DNA from 4 places in the Listeria farberi genome. Region 2 is predicted to be linked to each of the others. Evidence: predicted binding sites of a transcription regulator. Region 2 holds the regulator's gene; each other region holds the start of a gene.
The links. The regulator LexA, encoded in region 2, represses DNA repair genes until DNA is damaged. The targets are predictions, from matches to a motif close to CGAACATATGTTCG.
Positions count from the first base shown of each region.

Region 1: the regulator LexA is predicted to act here: its motif matches at 3,066-3,079, upstream of uvrB (excinuclease ABC subunit UvrB).
Region 3: the regulator LexA is predicted to act here: its motif matches at 3,100-3,113, upstream of dinB (DNA polymerase IV).
Region 4: the regulator LexA is predicted to act here: its motif matches at 3,290-3,303, upstream of HCB38_RS14610 (carbohydrate kinase).

Region 1 is NZ_JAARZL010000005.1:93,518-99,281, forward strand. It holds gene pstB (phosphate ABC transporter ATP-binding protein PstB) at 1-311, shown strand, start outside; gene phoU (phosphate signaling complex protein PhoU) at 324-983, shown strand; gene HCB38_RS12595 (ArsR/SmtB family transcription factor) at 1,248-1,553, shown strand; gene HCB38_RS12600 (hypothetical protein) at 1,660-2,046, shown strand; gene HCB38_RS12605 (HD domain-containing protein) at 2,068-2,715, shown strand; gene HCB38_RS12610 (CsbA family protein) at 2,737-2,976, shown strand; gene uvrB (excinuclease ABC subunit UvrB) at 3,225-5,201, shown strand; gene uvrA (excinuclease ABC subunit UvrA) at 5,209-5,764, shown strand, end outside.
Region 2 is NZ_JAARZL010000001.1:1,074,506-1,080,269, reverse strand. It holds gene tkt (transketolase) at 1-1,224, opposite strand, end outside; gene HCB38_RS05415 (DUF896 domain-containing protein) at 1,373-1,600, opposite strand; gene yneA (cell division suppressor protein YneA) at 1,695-2,024, opposite strand; gene lexA (transcriptional repressor LexA) at 2,182-2,796, shown strand; gene HCB38_RS05400 (GNAT family N-acetyltransferase) at 2,826-3,347, shown strand; gene HCB38_RS05395 (arsenic transporter) at 3,389-4,684, opposite strand; gene glnA (type I glutamate--ammonia ligase) at 4,830-5,764, opposite strand, start outside.
Region 3 is NZ_JAARZL010000002.1:159,178-164,941, forward strand. It holds gene zwf (glucose-6-phosphate dehydrogenase) at 1-1,007, opposite strand, end outside; gene rnz (ribonuclease Z) at 1,308-2,228, shown strand; gene HCB38_RS08380 (SDR family NAD(P)-dependent oxidoreductase) at 2,233-3,024, shown strand; gene dinB (DNA polymerase IV) at 3,133-4,203, shown strand; gene HCB38_RS08390 (GntR family transcriptional regulator) at 4,390-5,139, shown strand; gene HCB38_RS08395 (PTS sugar transporter subunit IIA) at 5,157-5,600, shown strand; gene HCB38_RS08400 (PTS sugar transporter subunit IIB) at 5,600-5,764, shown strand, end outside.
Region 4 is NZ_JAARZL010000008.1:15,538-21,301, forward strand. It holds gene pepC (aminopeptidase C) at 1-723, shown strand, start outside; gene HCB38_RS14600 (2-thiouracil desulfurase family protein) at 720-1,163, opposite strand; gene HCB38_RS14605 (pseudouridine-5'-phosphate glycosidase) at 1,243-2,154, opposite strand; gene HCB38_RS14610 (carbohydrate kinase) at 2,151-3,269, opposite strand; gene HCB38_RS14615 (pseudouridine synthase) at 3,402-4,103, opposite strand; gene HCB38_RS14620 (LLM class flavin-dependent oxidoreductase) at 4,175-5,497, opposite strand; gene HCB38_RS14625 (glutaredoxin family protein) at 5,494-5,760, opposite strand; gene HCB38_RS14630 (LLM class flavin-dependent oxidoreductase) at 5,753-5,764, opposite strand, start outside.

The sequences.
Region 1 (5,764 bases), on a different contig from region 2:
CAGGAGGGCAACAGCAGCGGCTTTGTATCGCACGAGTTTTAGCTGTTAAACCTGATGTCATCTTGATGGATGAGCCAACTTCTGCACTAGATCCGATTTCGACAGCGAAAGTAGAAGATTTGATTTTAGAATTAAAGAAAGACTATACGATTGTTATTGTCACGCATAATATGCAACAAGCATCCCGAATCTCTGATGAAACGGCCTTTTTCCTTAATGGCCGTATCGTGGAATTCGCGGATACGACGAGTATTTTTACTAACCCAGCAGAAAAGGAAACAGAAGACTATATTTCAGGAAGATTTGGATAAAGGAGTGTTAATATGGTAGTCAGAAAAATTTTCACGGAACAGTTAAACGACTTGCACCAACATCTAATGGAAATGGGAATGCTTGCGAATGAAGCAATTTTTAAAGCGGTCAAGTCGCTTGTACATCGCGATACGGAACTTGCTAAACAAGTAGTCGCAGAAGATAAAGCAATTAATAACATGGAGCTTTCACTAGAACAACGCTCTTTTGAGTTAATCGCTTTGCAACAACCAGTCGGCATGGATTTACGAAAGATTGTTACCGTGCTCAAAACAAGTTCGGATTTAGAACGTATTGGTGATCATGCAGTAAGTATTGCCAAAACTGCTATTTTAATTGGTGAAAGTAAAGTTTTAAAGCCGATTCCGGAAATTCCAGAAATGGGCGAAATTGTAAAATTAATGCTACAAGATGTGTTAAAAGCATATCTTTCGGAAGACGAAGAAGCTGCTCGCGAAATAGCGGCGCGCGATAATGAAGTAGATAAACTGCATAAAATCGTTTATCAAAAATGCATTCATTTTATGCAAGAAGAACCAGAGCATATTGAAGATGTATCACAATTACTTTTAGTTTCTCAATACATTGAACGTATTGGTGATTATGTAACAAATGTTTGCGAGTGGATAGTTTACTTGAAGAGCGGGGAAATTGAAGATTTAAATAGATAAAAAAAGTCCGATTTTCCTTTCCACAGGTTAATCGGACTTTTTGGTGTGTTAGGCGGTTTAAATAACTTCTCAATATTTAAAACCTTATTTATTCTTCAATTCTCCTTTCTTTATAATAAAGAAATTGTATCATCTGAAGGAGAAAAATTACTTTTTTGCTCATATTTAATCATTTTTGAATGAAGAGGTAGTTAAACTTGCGGAATCATTCCTATTTAAGTATCATATGAATATATGACCATATATGAAAATGAGGTGATTCTGATGGAAAACGCAAAACAAACTTTAGATGATGAGACGCTTTTTAGTGTAACGCAAATTTTCAAGGCGCTTTCTGATCCGACACGTGTTCAAATTTTAAATCTGCTTCAAGAGCGAGAATACTCTGTGAATGAAATTGCGCGAACGCTAACTTTTAATCAAACAACGGTTTCACACCAGCTTCGTTTTTTAAAAAATTTAAGGCTTGTGAAATCAAGACGTGAAGGGACTACAATTTATTATATGCAAGATGATAATCACGTATTAGAATTACTGACTCAAGCAATTCGCCACGTGCACCATCACTAATGACAAACGCTCAGAAGCCCTTTTTAGGAATGATGGGTGTTTTTTATGCCAAATAAAGAGAGATTATGATAAAGTAGTTAACAAATAAAAATTTGGAGGAAACATTTTGAGCAAATTATCGCCAGTACAAAAATTTATCGTCATTGCGGGAATAGTTGTCATGGTTATTATTTCCATTTTAGCAGTTATTTGGAATAGTAATCTTGCGGCAGTTATTGGTTTGTCGGTTGCGCAATTTATTATTATTCAGTTGGTGTGTTATGTAGGAATATATTCGCATATGAAAGTAGGAACAGCACGAGGAACAAAACTTTTTAGTTGGGGAATATTAACGACACTTCTGTTTTCAGTCATTATTTTTATTTTTGCGACAGATAATTTTAGAACTTATTCCGCAGCAATGATTGCTCTAATTGGTTACTGTGCAGCATTAATGATGCGAGAAATAGAAAACACTAATCCCGCCAATAAAAAACAAAAAAGAGAAGAATAAAACGAAGAATGGAGTGATAATATGGGAATTCATCAATATTTCCAAAGTTTATCGGATTTAGAGAACATTTATCGTTGTCCGGGAAAATTTAAATATCAAGAGCATTCGGTTGCAGAACACTCTTACAAGGTTACTTCTATCGCACAATTTTTTGGAGCTGTAGAAGAAGATGCAGGTAATGAAGTGAATTGGCGTGCTTTATATGAAAAAGCGTTAAATCATGATTATTCAGAGCTTTTTATTGGCGATATTAAAACACCCGTAAAATACGCAACGACAGAACTAAGAGAAATGCTCTCTGAAGTGGAAGAAAGTATGACTAAAAATTTTATTAGCCGTGAAATACCAGCAACTTTCCAGCCTATTTATCGACACTTGTTAAAAGAAGGGAAAGACAGTACGTTAGAAGGGAAAATTCTCGCTATATCTGATAAAGTAGACTTGTTATATGAGTCCTTTGGCGAGATTCAAAAAGGTAATCCAGAAAACATTTTTGTTGAAATTTATAGTGAAGCACTCGCGACTATTTATGAATACCGAGAAATGGCTAGTGTAAAATACTTTTTAAAAGAAATTTTACCAGATATGCTTGCTGAAAAAGGTATTGAAAAGACAGAATTACCACAACTTACTACAGAAATAACGACAAAAGCATTACGTGACGAGTAAAAAATTAGGGAGGGGAGTAAGATGGATCAAATTATATCGGCACTTATTTTCCCTTGTCTGCTCGTTATTCTCTTTGCACGCATCACGTATAACCGTTATGTAGCCTTAGTGCTTATGGTAGTTTTGATAGCCGCTTCTGCCAAATTAGGTTACACAAGTTCGTTTTGGTTAATTACGATAGACGCCTTTTCGATGACAATTGGTTTTGTCGTAGCCACATACATGTTACGACGTTTAAAGAAAAGCGGCAGTGACTTTTAAAAAGCAAATAGATAGGTAGAATACTCTAAAAGTGATAAAATAAAGAAAAGCGTAATCCACAGGTTGCGTTTTTTATTTTCAAACGAATGCGAAAATATGTTCGGTTTTTGCTAGGCTAATTAAAATATTTATGATAAAATAGAAACATTAACGGATCTGAAAAAATCCGCTTTTTGCTTTGCTGGATATTTTACAGTTAAAGCTTTTAGATGCCAGAATCGGACCGATAAAGAATGGGGGAATCCGAGTTGAAGGATAAATTTGAGTTAGTTTCTAAGTATAGCCCACAAGGAGACCAACCTAGAGCAATAGAACAATTAGTTGCGGGATTAAAAAAAGGCTTGAAACACCAAACCTTACTTGGGGCAACCGGTACAGGGAAAACTTTTACCGTATCTAATGTAATTCAAGAAGTAAATAAGCCAACGCTTGTTATGGCACATAATAAGACGCTAGCGGGACAATTATATAGTGAATTCAAAGAGTTTTTCCCGAATAATGCGGTGGAATACTTTGTTAGTTACTATGATTATTACCAGCCAGAAGCTTATGTACCACAGAGTGATACGTACATTGAAAAAGATGCTAGTATCAATGACGAAATAGATAAGCTTCGTCACTCCGCTACAGCTGCTCTTTTTGAACGCAGAGATGTAATTATTATTGCAAGTGTATCTTGTATTTATGGGTTAGGTTCACCGGTCGAATACGGAGAAATGTTAGTTTCGCTTCGAGTTGGTATGGAGATCAGCCGAGACCAATTGTTACGCAAGCTGGTTGATATTCAATATGACCGAAATGATATTGATTTCCAGCGCGGTCGTTTTCGTGTCCGCGGAGATGTGGTCGAAATTTTCCCAGCATCTAGGGATGAACACTGTATGCGGATTGAATTTTTTGGGGATGAAATTGAGCGCATTAGAGAAGTAGACGCACTTACTGGTGAAATCATTGGAGACAGAGAGCATGTTTCTATTTTCCCGGCATCTCACTTTGTTACTAGACCAGATATTATGAAAAAAGCTATTGTTAATATAAAAGCAGAACTTGAAGATCGCCTTAAAGTCTTAAGAGCAGAGAACAAATTACTGGAAGCACAACGCCTTGAACAGAGAACCAATTATGATTTAGAAATGATGGAAGAAATGGGTTATTGTTCAGGCATTGAAAACTATTCAAGACATTTATCACTGCGTCCAGCGGGAGTAACTCCATATACATTGCTAGATTATTTCCCAGATGATTTCCAAATGGTTATTGATGAATCGCATGTAACGATGCCTCAAATCCGCGGCATGTTCAACGGGGACCAAGCTAGAAAGCAAATGCTAGTTGATCATGGTTTTAGATTGCCAAGCGCACTTGATAACCGTCCACTTCGATTAGAAGAATTCGAAAAGCATATTAATCAGATTATGTTTATCTCTGCAACCCCGGGCCCATATGAATTAGAAAAAAATCCAGATGTGATTGAACAAATCATTCGACCTACTGGACTACTAGATCCAATCGTCGAAATACGCCCTATCCAAGGTCAAATAGACGACTTAATGGATGAAATTAATGATCGAGTTGAGAAAAACGAACGTGTTCTAATCACCACGTTAACGAAAAAAATGTCTGAGGATTTGACGAATTATCTAAAAGAAGCCGGAGTAAAGGTTCAATATTTACATTCTGAGGTAAAAACTTTAGAGCGAATTGAAATTATTCGTGACCTTCGATTAGGGGTATACGATGTTATTGTTGGGATTAACTTACTTCGTGAAGGAATCGATTTGCCAGAAGTTTCCTTAGTGGCAATTTTAGACGCAGACAAAGAAGGCTTCTTACGTTCAGAACGGTCTTTAATCCAAACAATGGGGCGTGCTGCTCGTAATGAAAACGGTCGTGTAATTATGTACGCCGACAAAATGACGGACTCCATGCGCAATTCGATTAGTGAAACAGAACGTCGTCGTAAAATTCAAATTGAATATAATGAAAAACATGGCATCACACCAAAAACAATTAGAAAAGAAATCCGTGGCATTATCGCAGCAACCTCTGCCGCAGATGAACGAGAAGCAGTAAAACAACACGACTTAAGTAAAATGTCTAAGAAAGAACGAGATATTTTCATTGAAGGTATGGAACACGAGATGAAAGAAGCAGCTAAAGCACTTGATTTCGAGCGTGCAGCTGAACTTCGTGATGCTTTACTGGAAATAAAAGCGGAAGGATGAAGCGGAATTGGATAAGGAAAAAATAGTCATTCAAGGTGCAAGAGCCCATAATTTAAAAAATATTGATGTAGAGATTCCAAGAGATAAATTAGTGGTGATGACCGGGCTTTCTGGTTCAGGAAAATCTTCGCTAGCTTTTGATACAATTTATGCAGAAGGACAAAGACGTTATGTAGAGTCTTTGTCTGCTTATGCTCGCCAATTTTTAGGTCAAATGGATAAACCCGATGTAGATTTAATTGAAGGGTTAAGTCCAGCAATTTCCATTGACCAAAAAACTACAAGCCGTAACCCGCGATCTACAGTTGGAACGGTAACTGAAATACATGATTATTTGCGTCTGCTTTATGCACGTGTGGGGCACCCGGTGTGTCCTAATCACGGCATTGAAATCACTTCTCAAACAATCGAACAAATGGTAGACCGTGTCTTTGAATACCCCGAAAAAACACGCATTCAAATTATGGCTCCTATCGTTTCTGGTAAAAAAGGAACGCATAAGAAAACGATTGAAGAAATTAAAAAAGAAGGCTACGTACGTATTCGTGTTGATGGAGAAATAT
Region 2 (5,764 bases):
TCCAAACCAGATATTTCGTTCTGCAGGAGTTTTTTTAGTGAATTCACCGTCTGTTTTGATTGTTGTATTATTAGAACCAGCAAGGTCAGCCGAGCCACCAAAAATAGTAGGAATTTTTCCAGCTAATGCATTAATAACTTCTCCGCTTGAAGCACGACTAGCAAGTGCTTTAGAATCGTCATAAACTGGAAGATCCGCATCCCAATCAGCTGGTAACTTGTTATTTAAGCTATCTTCTAATTGCTCAGCAAGCTCAGGGTATTTCGCTTTGTAAGAAGCAAATAATTCATTCCAAGCAGTTTCAGCTTTTTCGCCACGTTCGCCAATAGTTTCTTTGAAGCGAGCAGTAACCTCTTCAGGAACAAAGAATTTTTCTTCATAATTCCAGCCATATGCTTTTTTCGCTTCTAAAATACCTTCATCACCAAGTGGAGCACCGTGAACTTTACTTGTACCTGCATTTGGAGCACCAAAACCAATAACAGTTTTCACTTCAATCATTGTAGGTTGTGAAGTATTTTGTTTTGCCTTTTCAATAGCAGCTAGAATTTCTGCTGTATCATTACCATCTTTAACTAATAAGTGCTCCCAGCCATAAGCTTCAAAGCGTTGTTTTACATTTTCAGAGAATGATTTGTCTAAATCACCATCTAGAGAAATATCATTGGAATCATATAAAACAACTAGTCTTCCAAGTTGTTGATGACCTGCATAGGAAGCCGCCTCAGATGCAACACCTTCCATTAAATCTCCATCTCCGCATAGCGCATAAGTATAGTGATCCACGACTGGGAAACCATCTTTATTATATTTTGCTTCTAAATGTCTTTCTGCCATAGCCATACCAACAGCCATCGCAATACCTTGACCAAGTGGACCAGTAGTTGCATCTACACCGTCAGTATAACGATATTCTGGATGACCCGGAGTTTTACTTTCCCATTGACGGAAATTTTTAAGGTCTTCAATTTCTAATTTGAAACCACTTAAATGTAATAAACTATATAAAAGCATTGAGCCGTGTCCAGCAGAAAGTACAAAGCGATCCCGGTTAAACCAATGGGAATTTTTAGGGTTTGTGTTTAATACGCGAGACCAAAGAGCATAGGCCATTGGCGCTGCTCCCATTGGTAAACCTGGGTGACCAGAATTTGCTTTTTGAATTGCATCCATTGATAATGTACGAATTGTATTAACTGCTAAACTATCTGTGTTATCGAACAAATGAAACATCCTCTCTCTTCAATATAATTTTAACTACTTTTAATAATAAGCCTAAAGAGCAATTAATACAACTAATAATTGCTTTAAATTGCTTAATTGATTGGTATTTTTGTTCATTTGCGCGAAAATGTTCATTTGGTGCTAACTATTACTTCTTATTCTTTCTCATTTGTTTTATTTTATGCGGTGTTACATCATTTCCTTTAGGGTCGATAATCGTTGTATTTTCAATTGTACCTTTCATATGTGTACGAAATGATTTAATATATTCTTTTCTTAATTTTTCTTGTTCCTTTTTTTCCTCGGTCGTTAGTGTTCCAGCTTTTTTCTTTTTAGAAAGCTCATTAATTCTATCTATTTTAGCTTTTTCTAGCATTAAAAAATTCACCCTTTTCTGCATTATAATAAAATAAGGAAGTAGTATAATCACTACTTCCTTTATTATATCATAAACGATATAAAAATCGTTTCTACTGGTTTGCTAATTGAATAGTGCTATCACTTTTTTGTAACTTTGTTTCGTGTACTGGTATAACTACGGAATCCCCAGCTTTCACATGCCCATCGGTTAGATTGTTTTCTTTTTCGACCCATGATACAAAATCAGCTTTAGGCATGTCGCTTTTCGCTGCATATTGGTCAGCAAGTGCCCAAACGGAATCCCCTTCATTTACATCCACTTCTGAATACTCACTACCACTTCCAATAACAGTACACATTAAAATAATACCTAAAACTATACAAGTTAATACAAATATAATAGAAACATAAAATTTATCCCAAATTAATTTTAATGTCATTAAAAACCCCTCCAAAAAAGAATATATGTTCGCTTTTCTATATTATAGAACAACCGTTCGCTTATGTCAATAAAAAAACGAACCTTTGTTTGCATATTGGTTTTTCTTTTGCTATACTTGATTTATAAAATAACCATTAACTTAATGAGGTGAAACCATGAAAATATCTAAACGCCAACAAGATATATATGAATTTATTAAATCAGAAGTAAAAGAAAAAGGTTATCCACCCTCTGTACGCGAAATTGGGGAAGCAGTCGGCCTTGCTTCTAGCTCTACAGTTCATGGGCATCTTGCTCGCCTTGAAGGTAAAGGCTTAATTAGACGTGACCCAACCAAGCCTCGTGCGATTGAAATATTATCTTTAGAAGACGAAGCAGAAACACCAAATGTTGTAAATATTCCTATCATAGGAAAGGTAACAGCCGGAATGCCTATCACAGCAATTGAGAACATCGATGAATATTTCCCCTTGCCAGAATACATGGCAGCTGGCGAAACGAATGTATTCATGTTAGAAATTGACGGTGAGAGCATGATAAATGCTGGAATTCTTGATGGCGATAAAGTAATCGTTAGACAGCAAAGTTCCGCAATCAATGGAGAAATCGTCGTAGCCATGACGGATGAAAATGAAGCTACATGCAAACGTTTCTATAAAGAAGCTAATCATTTCAGACTACAACCCGAAAACGACGCTTTAGAACCTATTCTTTTAAATAACGTTACTATTCTTGGAAAAGTAATCGGACTTTATAGAGATATTCGCTAATTTTATTTGGTAAACAGGTGGTTTTTAAGATGATTTATTTTGAAACAGTAAGGCTTATCGCAAGAGATTATTTAGTAAGTGATTATCTTCCTTTTAGCCAAATGAACGCAGATAAAAAAGTAATGAAATTCTTCCCAGCCACATTAACTCAAAAAGAAAGTAATGCACTACTTGATAGAAATCAAGAAGAACTAAATTCCCTAGGATATGGTCTTTTTGCCATCGAAGTTAAAACTACTAGTGAATTTATCGGATTTACCGGGTTTCATGAAGCGACATTCAAAGCAGAATTTACCCCTTGCACCGAAATTGGTTGGCGATTAAAGCGTAGTGCGTGGAACCAAGGATATGCTACTGAAGCCGCATTAGGTGCATTATCGTTTGCTAAGGGTATCAGTGCTATCAACGAAATTTACAGCTTTACCGCAACCTGCAATAAAGCTTCCGAACAAGTTATGAAAAAAATCCATTTGACAAAAGTAGCTAATTTCGAACATCCTGCTTTAGCAAATGGCGATCCACTAAAACCTCATGTGCTTTATAAGGCATAACAAAACCCCCGTACGCTTAATTAAAAGTGTACGGGGGTTTTTCAGTTCCAAATAAGTAGTGATAAGTACAATCCTACGAGCGTAATGAACAAAACAGGAATAGTAATTACAATGCCAATTTTGAAGTAAGAGCCCCAACTTATCTTGATACCTTTCTGTGCTAACACATGTAACCAAAGTAAAGTAGCGAGCGAGCCAATCGGCGTTATTTTAGGACCTAAATCTGAGCCTATAACATTAGCATAAACCAATGCCTCTTTCATCACCCCAGTAAATGAAGTATGATCGATTGCAAGTGCATTTATCATAACAGTAGGCAAATTATTCATGACAGATGATAGTATCGCAGCTATAAAACCCATTCCAATTGTCCCAGCAAATAAGCCAAAATCCGCAACATAAATAATAGCTTCTGATAACAGTTTGGTTATTCCAACATTTTGCAAACCATACACAACTACATACATACCAATGGAGAAAAATACAATATTCCAAGGCGCTCCTTTTAAAATGGCTTTTGTTGAAACTGAGTGACTTTTTGCTCCAACAAATAAAAAAATAAAAGCAACTAGTAAGGCAATAAATGACACTGGTATCTCTAAAAAACTACTCAAAAAATAGCCTACCACAAGAATGAGAAGGATTCCCCACGAAATGCGAAACATCTTTTTATCTTTAAGCGCTGAAACCGGTTCTCGAATTGCTCTCGCATCATACTTTCTAGGTAATGCTTTTCGGAAATAGATATATAAAATAATGATGCTAGCAACTAAAGAAAAAACAGTGGGAATCCACATGATAAGTGCGTATTGCGAAAAACTAATTCCAAAAAAATCAGCCGAAACTATATTGACTAAATTACTAACCACAAGAGGTAAAGATGTCGTATCTGCAATAAATCCACTTGCGATAATAAACGGAAATACTTTTTTCTCATCAAAATTCAGTGCTCGGACCATCGCTAAAACAATCGGAGTCAAAATCAGTGCCGCTCCGTCATTTGCAAATAGCGCTGCAACCAAAGCTCCCAAAACAGAAATTAGAATAAACATCCATAATCCATTTCCTTTTGATAGCCTTGCCATATGTAATGCTGCCCACTCAAAAAAACCAATTTCATCTAAAATTAGGGAAATAATAATAATAGCAATAAAAGCGAGTGTGGCATTCCATACTATCCCTGTAACAGTTACAACATCTGATAAGGTGACAACACCAAGTAATAATGCAATTAACGCTCCGCCGCATGCTGACCATCCAATTGATAAATTTCTTGGCTGCCAAATCACGAAAAAAAGCGTTAAAACAAATACTAAAATAGCTAGAGTAATCTGCATTTCTTCCCCTTTCCCTAATGAAAACTCCCTTTCATTAGCACAATTTTAAATATAAGCCTCTATTTGCCAAACATCAAATATTTGATATCCGTTATTAAAATAAAAAAAGCTCGTTTCCAGTTTTTAAGAAACGAGCTTCAAACTATTAATAAATTTCAAGATATTGTTCGCGTTCCCAAGGGTGAACTGCTGTGCGGAACATATCACACTCAATCGTTTTCGCTTCAATAAAGTGTTCGAAAATGTGCTCACCTAAACCATCACGTATGATGTCGTCTTTTTCAAGTTCAATTAGAGCATGACCTAAGCTTTCTGGTAAATCATAAATGCCAGTTGCTTCACGTTCTTCTTCATTCATGCCGTAAATGTTACGATCAACCGGTGCTGGAGGAGTTAATTCGTCTTTAATTCCAGATAAACCAGCTTTAAGTAATACCGCCATTGCTAAATACGGATTAGCAGATGGGTCAACGCTACGTAATTCCAGACGTGTGCTTAATCCACGAGAACTTGGAACACGTACTAGCGGACTACGATTTTTACCTGACCACGCAATGTAACATGGTGCTTCATATCCTGGAACCAATCGTTTGAATGAGTTAATTGTTGGATTTGTAACAGCAGTATAGCCACGAGCATGTTTCAACATCCCTGCTAAGAAATGATAAGCTGTTTGGCTCAATTCTAATTCGCCACTTTCATCGAAGAAAGCATTTCCTTTTTCATTAAATAGCGACATATTGAAATGCATTCCAGAACCATTTACACCAAAGAGTGGCTTCGGCATGAATGTTGCGTGTAAACCATGTTTACGAGCAATTGTTTTTACGACTAATTTAAATGTTTGGATACTATCACACGCTGTAACGGCGTCTTCATATTTAAAATCAATTTCGTGTTGACCTGGAGCTACTTCATGGTGAGAAGCTTCGATTTCAAAGCCCATCTCTTCTAATTCAAGCACGATATCACGTCGACAGTTTTCACCTAAATCTGTTGGTGCTAAATCGAAATAACCACCACTATCATTTAATTCAAGCGTCGGACGACGATTTTCATCTAACTTGAATAGGAAAAATT
Region 3 (5,764 bases), on a different contig from region 2:
GGTACGCCAGCCCAGCGGAAATTATCGATTTCAAGTTTGGCTGCAACAAATGTTTCCGTATTGGAATGGGGATCCACATTATCTTCTTGACGGTAGCCTTTTAGTTCTTTGCCGCCTACTTCACCAGGACCGTACTGACCACGAATAAAGTTTTGATGCACTTCTTTACCTTCAAAAACGCGTAACGAACGAAGCGCGCGAACTTTTTCATGACGAATCTCGCGTGTCGTTAAATTAATTGGAGGTTCCATCGCAAGTAAGGATACTATTTGTAAGATATGGTTTTGAACCATGTCTCGAAGTGCTCCGCTTTCATCATAATAACGTCCACGGTCCTCAACGCCAAGTACTTCTGTTAAAGTGACTTGGATATTATCAATATAACGATTATTCCAAAGCGATTCAATAATTGAATTGGCAAAACGAATAACCGAAATATTTTGGATCATTTCTTTGCCTAAATAATGGTCGATACGATAAATTTCATCTTCTTTAAATGCTTGTCGAAGCGAATTATTAAGTTCTTCCGCGCTAGCTAAATCATGCCCAAATGGTTTTTCAATAATTAAACGATGAAAACCATCTGTGTCTACAAAGCCTTCTGATTTAATGCGACTTGCAATTGTTCCAAAGAAATTCGGAGCCATTGCAAGATAGAACAGGCGATTACCACCCAATTCATATTTAGCATCTAATTCATCAGATAAATCTTTTAATGTTACATAAGATTCTTTATTTGTCACATCATGAGATTGATAGTAGAAGTGAGAAGCAAATGCATCCGCGTCTTTTTCAGAACCGTCAATGTCTTTGATAGACTCTTTTACTTTATCACGGAAGAAATCATTACTCCATTCACGACGAGCCGTTCCAATTACAGCAAAATTGTCGCCAAGAGACCCCTTACTGTATAAATGATATAGCGAAGGGTAAAGTTTGCGATTTGCCAAATCTCCCGTACCGCCAAAAATAGTAATCAGTGCTTTTTGTTCTAACTCATCTGTCATACGTCATTTACCCTCTTTCTTATTCTCTTAATGGCAAAAATTAACTGCTAAGAAAAAGATTTCTTAGTTTGAAAAGAACCCCACAAAAAAAGGCCTTATTAAATGAGCTATTAATTTTCCTCATTAGTCCATACTATTTTATCCATAAAGAAGCATTTGTGCAACTGTTTGGTTCGAATATTTTTTTAATTTGACAGTTATTTCTGAATTATAAGGGTTTTTAATGTAAAAATGTTTATTTCCTGTTCGTTTAAGAATATGATAAAATAAGACACGAACTGGGAAGGGAATGGAACAAAAATGGAACTTGTTTTTTTAGGAACTGGAGCAGGCATACCGTCACGAGGCCGTAATGTCACATCCATCGCACTTTCAATGTTAAATGAACGAAATACAATTTGGCTTTTTGACTGCGGGGAAGCAACTCAACACCAAATCATGCGAAGCCAAATTAAACTAAGTAAGCTAGAAAAAATCTTTATTACTCATTTGCATGGCGATCATATTTTTGGCTTACCGGGCTTATTAAGTAGTCGTTCTTTTCAAGGTGGCGAGTCAGATTTAACCATCTATGGGCCAACTGGAATTGCCGAATATGTGGAAACTTCTTTAAGAATAAGCGGGACTAGGCTAACATATAAAATCATTTTTAATGAAATTGAACCAGGTTTAATTTTTGAAGACAAGATGTTCTCTATTACAGTCGATGAATTAGATCACGGATTACGTAGTTTTGGTTACCGTATCACCGAAAAGGATAAACAGGGTGCGCTCAATGCGGATAAATTAATAGATGATGGCGTCGAACCAGGTCCTATTTTTCAAAAACTGAAAAATGGAGAATCAGTCACATTAACTGACGGACGTGTAATTGATGGAAAAGACTACATTGATGAGCCACAAAAGGGGAAAATCATTAGTATTTTCGGGGATACTAAAGCAACAGCAAGTGAACTTGGATTAGCGCTAAATGCTGATGTTCTAGTACACGAAGCCACGTTTGAAGGTGGTAAAGAAAAGTTAGCAGGAGAATATATGCATTCAACCACCATACAAGCAGCGACTCTTGCAAAAAAAGCCAACGTCAAAAAATTAATTTTAACCCACATCAGCTCGAGATATGACCGCGAAGCAAGCAGAGAATTATTAATGGAAGCACAATCTGTTTTTGAAAATACTGAAATAGCGTATGACTTAGCTGTTTTCCCAATTGGAGAGTGATAAAATGAACCCTTTTTTGAAAAATAAAACAGTATTAATCACTGGAGCTTCTAACGGCCTTGGTGCGGAAATTACCAGACAAGTGGCCGCATCAGGTGCGAATGTTATTATCACTGCAAGAAGTACAGAAAAACTAATTGCGTTACAGAAAGAAATAAGTAGTAATTTTTCAGTAGAAGCTGTTTATTTTACACTAGATATGACAGACTTTGAGCAAGTAAAACAAGTAAGTACTGAAATAAATGCAGCTTATCAAATCGATGTATTAGTCAACTGTGCAGGTTTTGGTTTGTTTGAAAACGCGGTTGATATTCCATTTGAAACTATTGAAAAAATGTTCGATACGAATGTCCTTGGTTTAATTCAATTAACGCAACTTATTTTACCGCAAATGCAAGCACGTAAGTCTGGTCACATTATTAACATCGCTTCTCAAGCTGCCAAAATTGCCACACCAAAATCAACTGTTTACTCAGCAACAAAATATGCAGTACTAGGTTTCTCTAATGCGCTTCGTTTAGAACTAAGCCCTGATAAAATCAAAGTTACAACGATAAATCCTGGACCTATTGCAACGAATTTTTTCGATGTAGCAGATAAATCAGGTAACTATTTAGAGACAGTTGGAAAATTAGTTTTACAACCAGAAAAAGTAGCACGAAAAACCGTACAAATTATGGGGACTAAACGACGCGAAATCAATTTACCTTTTGTAATGAATATTGCGACTCGTCTTTATCAAATAATGCCACAAGTTATCGAATTTTTCGGCAAAGGGGCATTTTTAAAGAAATAAAACGGAAGAAAATACCTTATGAAAATAGGGTGTTTTTTTCTTGTAATTAATGAGGTTAACCTTTATAATTGAATAAGAACGCTTGTTCGTTTCAAGGGAGATGCAGTTATGGATACGAGTAGAAAAATTATTCATATTGATATGGACGCTTTTTATGCATCTGTAGAACAACGCGACCATCCTGAGTTCCGAGGGAAGCCGCTTATTATTGGCGGGGACCCTAATAAACGTGGAGTTGTTGCGACTTGTTCTTATGAAGCACGCAAATTTGGTGTGCATTCGGCTATGCCCACCAGGCAAGCTGCTAAACTTTGTCCGAATGGCATTTTTATTCACGGCAATATGGCTCATTATGTAGAGGTTTCTAATCAAATCCGCGAAATCTTTTCCAGATATACGGATATTATCGAACCACTCTCCTTAGATGAAGCTTATTTGGATGTAACTGAAAATAAAAAAGGAATGAAATCCGCCACAATGGTTGCACGCGAGATCCAGCAGACGATTTATCATGAGCTTGGTCTAACCGCTTCTGCCGGTGTTTCATTTAATAAATTTATCGCAAAAATCGCTTCTGATTTTAAAAAACCTGCTGGTATTACAGTAGTTACGCCCGAAGAAGCAGAAGCCTTTTTAGAACAAATACCAGTCACTAAATTTTATGGGGTAGGAAAAGTAACCGCAGAAAAATTGCACCGTTTGGGAATTGAAACGGGAGCGGATTTGAAGAAGTGGAGCGAGTGGGACCTTATTCGTGAATTACACAAACACGGCTATCAATTATATCGACATGTTCGTGGCCGTTCAAACAACATTGTGAACCCGCATCGTGATCGCAAATCTGTTGGCAAAGAAACCACTTTTGAATTTAATGTCTTAGATAGCCGAATTCTCGAACAAAGCCTCATGCAATTCGCCAAAAAAGTAGAAGAACGGCTCATCAAATTACAAAAACATGGCAAGACGGTAGTACTAAAACTACGCTACAGTGACTTTACAACCATTACTAAACGACTTACTTTAAACGAATATACCAATGATGCAAGCCAAATTTATCAAGCGGCGGCGTTACTTCTAAGAGAGAGTTATAAAGGACAAGATAGCATTCGCTTGATTGGACTTACCGTAACCAATTTAAAACCCGTTTATTTTGAGAATTTACGTTTAGAAGGACTTTAAAAAAGAAAAGGACATCCAACCTTTTCTTTTTTTATACATATAGATTATAACCTTTAAAAAAATCTTGACTAATTCGTTATGATGTTATACACTGAAAACGACGAAAGGTTATAATGTTTCTTGATTATATTATTGCAAATGTTATAATGAATCAAAAGATAACTTTTCGGGAGGAATGAAATTAATATGAAAAAATTAAATAAATCATCTTCTACACCACTTTATATGCAACTGAAAAATCAACTACAAGAGAAAATTGAACAAGATATGTCGGTTGGAGATTTACTTTTGACAGAAACAGAAATTGAAAAGATGTATCATGTTAGCAGGATGACAGTTCGAAAAGCGATAGAAGAGCTGGTAAATGAGGGAATTGTAAGCAAACAACAAGGCAAAGGAACGTTTGTGAGTCAAACAAAGACTACACAAGGACTTGGACGGATTTTTAGTTGGTCAGAGGAAATGAAATTACAACATAAGGAATCTAAGACTATCAGTGTAGAAATTTCTGCAGCAATCCCATCAAAAAAAATTCGTACAGCACTCCAATTAGGTAAGAATGAAGAAGTAACTTGTATTAGACGCGTGAGAGAAATTGATGGTGAACCTGTTGCGATTATGATTAATTATTTACGCGCCAAATATGTTCCTGGTTTACTCGAAAATGGTTTGAAATCAGATTCCCTTTACCATGATTTGGAAGAAATTTATCATATTAGTTTAGTACATGCAGATGAAATTATTACAGCAAGATTATCCACGCCGATTGAATCTGCCTTGCTCGCAGTTCCTGAAGATTCTGCGGTGCTTCATGTTCGACGTACTTCCTATATGAAAGGCAATACTCCAGTGGAAGTGGTAGATATGGTCGCTCGCGGAGATAGGTATCAATATTTGGCTGAATTAGAAGGTAGAACTAAAAAACATATCATATAGAAAAGGAGGAAGTCGTATTGTTACCAATTACTTTAGAACAAATTGAATTGGATGTGGAGGTGGAAAGTCCGGTAGATGCTATCAGAGCTGCTGGAAACCTCTTGGTAAAAACTGAAAGCGCTTTATCTAGTTATGTAGATGCGATGGTAGCTGGTTATGAAAAATTAGGTCCCTATATAGTCCTAGCACCACATATTGCAATCCCACATGCACGACCCGAACACGGGGTGAAAAAACAATGTATGTCACTTGTTCGTTTGAAAACACCAATAAAATTTGGGCATCCAACCAATGACGATGTAAGTCTTGTTATCGCAATTGGTGGTGTAGATACAAATTTCCACATCAAAATGCTCCAAGCGCTTAGTGAATTATTAACCGATGAAGTGAAGCTAAAAAGATTAAAAACAAGTACCGATAAAGCGGAAATCTTATGTACCATAAATAAGGAGGAAAAGTAGTGGAAATTTTAACGGTTTGCGGAATGGGATTTGGAACTAGCTTGATGTTGCTTATGGAGATTCAAGATATGGCAAAAAAACATGGATTTACAGTTGGAGGGGAAGCAACGGATTTAAGTAGTGCGAAGGGAAGAACGTGCGACATTATTGTTGCTTCCAGTGAA
Region 4 (5,764 bases), on a different contig from region 2:
GAAGAAATGCTTGCTGAAGTTTACCAGCTTTTAGTTATGACTTTAGGTGAACCGCCGAAAGTGTTTGATTTTGAATATCGAAATAAAGACAATGAATTTAAACAAGACTTACAAATTACGCCTAAAGAATTTTATAAACGTTATGTAGATATGGATTTGAACGATTATATCCCGCTTATCAATGCGCCAACTAAAGATAAACCTTTTAATCAAGCATTTACAGTCGATTATTTAGGAAATATTGTAAATGGGACGCCTATTAAGTATTTGAATGTGGAAATGGATGTATTAAAAAAAGCCGCCGCAGATCAAATCAAAGACGGTGAAACTGTGTGGTTCGGTTGTGATGTAGGTCAGCTTTCAGAACGAACTACTGGAATTATGGATACTGATATTTTCTTATTAAATCAGGCTTTTGGATTTAAAACAGCTATGACGAAAGCGGAACGCCTTGATTATAAACATAGTATGCTCACTCACGCGATGGTTCTAACTGGGGTTAACATTGTTAATAATGAAGTTAATCGTTGGAAAGTGGAAAATAGTTGGGGAGAAAAGATCGGCAACAATGGATATTTTGTTGCTAGTGATGATTGGATGGATGAATTCACATTCCAAGTGGTGGTCCATAAAAAATATTTATCTAAAGAATTGATTGAAGCATTTAGTAATGAGCCAATTGCACTAAAACCTTGGGATCCAATGGGTTCGCTTGCACTTTAAATTGTAAATTCTGAGATGATTTTGATTCCATTCATTTGGAAAAGAGCTGCTGCTACGCCGGTACCATCTTTTATTTTTCCAGAGAAGGTGCCGTCGTAAATAGCACAGCTTCCACAAGAAGGACTTTTTTCCTTCATAATTATTTGAGTAATACCGAGTTCTTTCATTTTAGCCAAAGTTAAACTCGCTCCGTTTTTATATTCTTCTGTTACATCTAATCCTTGATTATCCATTACTTTAGCGCGACCTAGCCAGATGTCTTTACCATCTCCGCCTACTATTTCAGCTGGATTTCTTGGTGTTTCCAAACCACCTGCAACTTCAGGGCAGAAAGGAATCGCTTCTCCATTTTCAACCATTTGTTTCATTTTAGTAATTTCTTTATCTTTTCCGTCATATCTACAGGCAATTCCGGCTAAACAAGCGCTTACAGCAATCATTTATATTCCTCCTCTATTTTTAAATTTATTTTAACATAAAAAAGCTGCCACCACTTAAAGGCGACAGCTCTTTTGATTATTAGATATTTTGGTAAGCTACGGCTATTTGAGTACCGATTAGTGCATTGTGTTTAACAAGTTCGATATTTGCTTCTAAGCTCTTACCGTCTGTTAGTTCTTTTACTTTTCCAAGAAGGAATGGTGTAACGTCTTTTCCATGGATGTGGTTTTCTTCTGCTTCTTTAAGTGCAGTTTGGATAACATCGTTAATTACTTTTTCATCCATTGCAAATTCTTCTGGGATTGGGTTTGTGATTACAGCGCCACCTTCAATTTTTAGATCCCATTTTGCTTTAAGGGACTCCGCGATAACTTCTGGAGCATCTGCACGTAATGTTAATTCTACGTCGCTTGAACGAGTGTAGAATGCTGGAAGTACGTCTGTTTGGTAACCAATTACTGGAACGCCTTTTGTTTCTAAGTATTCCATTGTTAAGTTTAAGTCTAAGATAGATTTCGCTCCAGCACATACTACTGCTACATTTGTTTTCGCTAACTCTTCTAAATCTGCGGAAACGTCCATTGTTGTTTCGGCACCGCGGTGAACTCCGCCGATTCCACCAGTTACAAAGATACCGATTTCTGCTAATTCAGCACAGATCATCGTTGCAGCTACTGTTGTTGCTCCTAGTTGTTTTGTAGCAATAAGGTAGCCAATATCACGACGAGAAACTTTTGCTACATTGCTGCTTTTAGCAAATAATTCTAATTCTTCATCAGAAAGACCAATTTTAATTTTACCGTCGATTAAAGCGATTGTTGCCGGTACTGCGCCGTTATCACGGATAATTTGTTCTACATCACGCGCCATTTCAACGTTTTGTGGGTAAGGCATGCCATGAGAGATGATAGTGGATTCTAGGGCTACGATAGCTTTTCCTTCTGCTTTTGCTTGTTTTACTTCTTCAGATAATGATAGATAATTTTTCATTTGAATTCCTCCAGATCTTTTTGTAGTTGGGATGTTGATAAATTTTGGCGAACAGTGTATTCAGATTCGAGTGTTCGCGCAGCATTTACGCTCCCTGCTTTTAAAATTTCTTGTAAAGATTTTCCTTCTAACCATGCATAAATTACCGCAGAACAAAATGCATCTCCTGCTCCTGTCACATCTACAATGTTTTCAATGACAATAGCGGGTTCAAAGATAATGCCTTCTACGTTGTTTGCTGCAACTGCACCTTTACTGCCATTTGTAACGATAACATTTTTCACGCCTAAATCTAGCCATTTTTGTGCAGCTAAGCGCCAGTCTTTCTCGTTTTCAATGGTCATTCCTAGGTGAGTTTCTGATTCATCTCGGTTGCATATTAGCCAAGTCACGTGATCCAATCGTTCTGGTAAATGAGACATTTTAGGTGAGGAAACGGGTACTAAGACTAATGGAATGGAATTAATTTCGGCAAAACTTCCAAGGTATTCTAATGTTTCTTTTGGACAATTTAAATCGGCAATAATGGCGCTCGCTTGACTTAGCAAGCCTTCATTTTTCGCCAGTACATCTGGGGTTAGGTGATCGTATGCATCCATGTCCGCTAGTGCAACGAGCAAATCTCCATTGTTTTCAAGTACAGCTGTATAAGAACCTGTTGCGATGCTTGGAAATGCAGTGACATAATCTAAGTTCATATATGTATTACTGGCATTTTTGACAGCTTCCCAGTCGGAGTCTGTTCCACAAGCAGTGAGTAATATAACTTCTTTTCCAAGGCGACCAAGGTTTTCACCAACATTCCTAGCAACTCCACCGGCACTTTGTGTTGAGCGCACCGGGTTAGATGTAGCTAGCTGGGCCTTGTCTTTAATGTAAAACTTCCGATCGACGTTCGCTCCACCTATACAGACGATTTGTTTGGCTTCATTTAAAATATAGGCTTTTCCTAAAATACGACCTTTTTTAATAAGGCCAGAAATAAGGTTCGCTACTGTCGGTCTTGATAAATCAAGTATATCAGCCAGTTCTTGTTGAGAAATGTAAGGATTTTTACGGATGGAATTGAAAATTATCTCTTCCTTTTCGTTCATTTTCGCTTTATTATTCTCCACGATATAATGCACCTCCACTCCAAACTTTTGTTTTAATTTCAAACACATGTTTATTATATATGTAAATGCTTTCTTTTGCAAACTAAAAAAACGAAAATCTACTTCTTTTAGGAAGAAAATTTTCGTTTATCGTTATTTATTTTGAAGGATAAGAAGCTCATTTTCGGTCAGTGGGCGGTATTCACCGAGTTCAAGAGATTCATCTAGTTGTAAGTTCCCCATTGAAATTCGTTTTAAATAGCTGACTGTTTTCCCGCGGGCAGCGAACATTCTTTTTACTTGATGGAATTTCCCTTCTTGGATAATTACTTTTATTTCATTTGGAGTGATAATTTCTAAGCGTGCTGGTTTGCAAGTATAGCCATCGTCAAGTTCAATTCCAGCTGCGAAAGCTTCTACATCCTCTACTGTAACATCACCATCAATTTTAGCATAGTATGTTTTATCTATATGCTTTTTAGGTGAAAGTAAATTGTGAGCTAGCGTGCCATCGTTCGTTATAATTAGCAAGCCTTCTGTATCTTTGTCTAACCGACCGACTGGGAACGGATCAGTAAGCGTATCTTCTTGGGCGAGCAAATCAATGACTGTTTCTGATACATTATCTTCTGTTGCACTCACGACATTTTGGGGTTTATGGAGCATAAAATAGACGAATTCTTGGTAAACGACGGGGGTTCCGTGAACAGTAACTTGATCTTTGTCTGGATTCACTTGGGTCTTACTGTTTTTTTGAATCGTTCCATTTACGACAACTGCCCCGGATTTAAGTAGTGGTTTCACTTCTTTGCGACTCCCGAAACCTGTGTGGGACAATAATTTATCTAAGCGCATGGTTTAGCTCCTTTTTTCTTTTATTGTAACAAAAAAACGAAGATCCTTAAAGGCGCTCCGTTTTCTTTCTATTATTTGATATTAACGGCTTGTTTATTTTTGGGTATTTCCAGACCTAGGTTGCCTCTTAAGGTTGTGGCTGGATATTCGTTTCGATACAATCCCCGACTTTGTAAAAGCGGAATAACTTGATTGACAAATGTTTCAAAAGTACCTGGGATGTCAGACGCGATGATAAATCCATCTGCCGCCTCATTTTGAAACCAAATTTCGATTAAATCAGCTACTTGTTCTTTTGTTCCTATAAAAGGTGTTTTCGGGGTGGCAGCTTCGGTCGCTACTTGGCGCAGGGTCAGGTTTCGCTCTTTTGCTTCTTTTTTGATTCGATCTGTCGTACTTTGAAAAGCATTTTTACCGATGTCGCCAAGGTCAGGGAAAGGTTCATCTAGTTCAAATTGGCTTAAATCATAGTCATCGAAGTAACGCGCGAGATAGGTGACGGCATTTTCAATCGGAATGAGACTCGCAAATTCAGTGTATTTCTGCTCGGCTTCTTCTAAAGTATCCGCTACAATTGGGCTAATTCCTGGGAATATTCGGATTTCTGCTGCATTCCTGCCAGCTTTTTTAGCACGGATTTTCACGTCTTGATAGAATTGAATAGCTTCTTCAAGTGAATCTGAATGCGTAAAAATAGCTTCCGCATTTTGGGCTGCAAAATCCCGACCTGTACTAGATGCTCCCGCTTGGAAAACGACTGGTTCTCCTTGTTTGGAGCGGCCGATATTTAATGGTCCTTCCACTTGAAAATACTCACCTTGATGATTCAAACGATGTAATTTTTCTGGATTAAAAAATTCGCCGGTTTCTTTGTTATAGGTAAAAGCATCTTCTTCCCATGAATTCCATAGTCCACGAACTACACTTAAATGTTCAGCCGCAATAGTATACCTGTCACTGTGGGTCGGGAGGTTTTTCTTGCTATGATTTCGTGCTGCGCCTTCTTGCGGAGAGGTGACTAAATTCCAGCCCGCTCGACCACCACTAATATGATCTAATGAGGAAAGTTGCCTTGCGAGCGTGAATGGTTCCGTAAATGATGTCGAAAATGTTCCAACCAGCCCGATATTTTCTGTAGACTCTGCTAAAGCGGATAAAATAGTAATCGGCTCAAAACGATTAAGAAAATGCGGAATAGATTTTTCAGAAATAAAAAGACCATCAGCAATAAATACAAAACTAAATAGGCCTTGTTCCGCAATTTTTGCACGTGTTTTATAAAAATCTAAATCTGTACTTGCTGCTGGGTTAATATCTGGGTGGCGCCAACCATCTGTTGTGCCGCCAACGCCGTGAATGATTGCGCCAAACTGGATTGTATCTTCTCTAGTCATTTTACTTCCTCCTTTTGTAATAAGGCTTTTTCTAAGTATTCGATACCGATTTCGGTTACTGCTTGGTAAGTCCCTCTTTCTATGTCGCCAATTTCTACTACTGGAACGTGGCGAATACCGTATTTGGCTTGCAGTACTTCTCGTAAGTAATCATGGTCTGTGACGTCAATATCTTGGAAGACAATATTTTGCTCGGTTAAATAATCTTTCACATCTTTACAGTAGTGACATCCAACTTTACTCCAAACAACGACATTAGCCATGGAC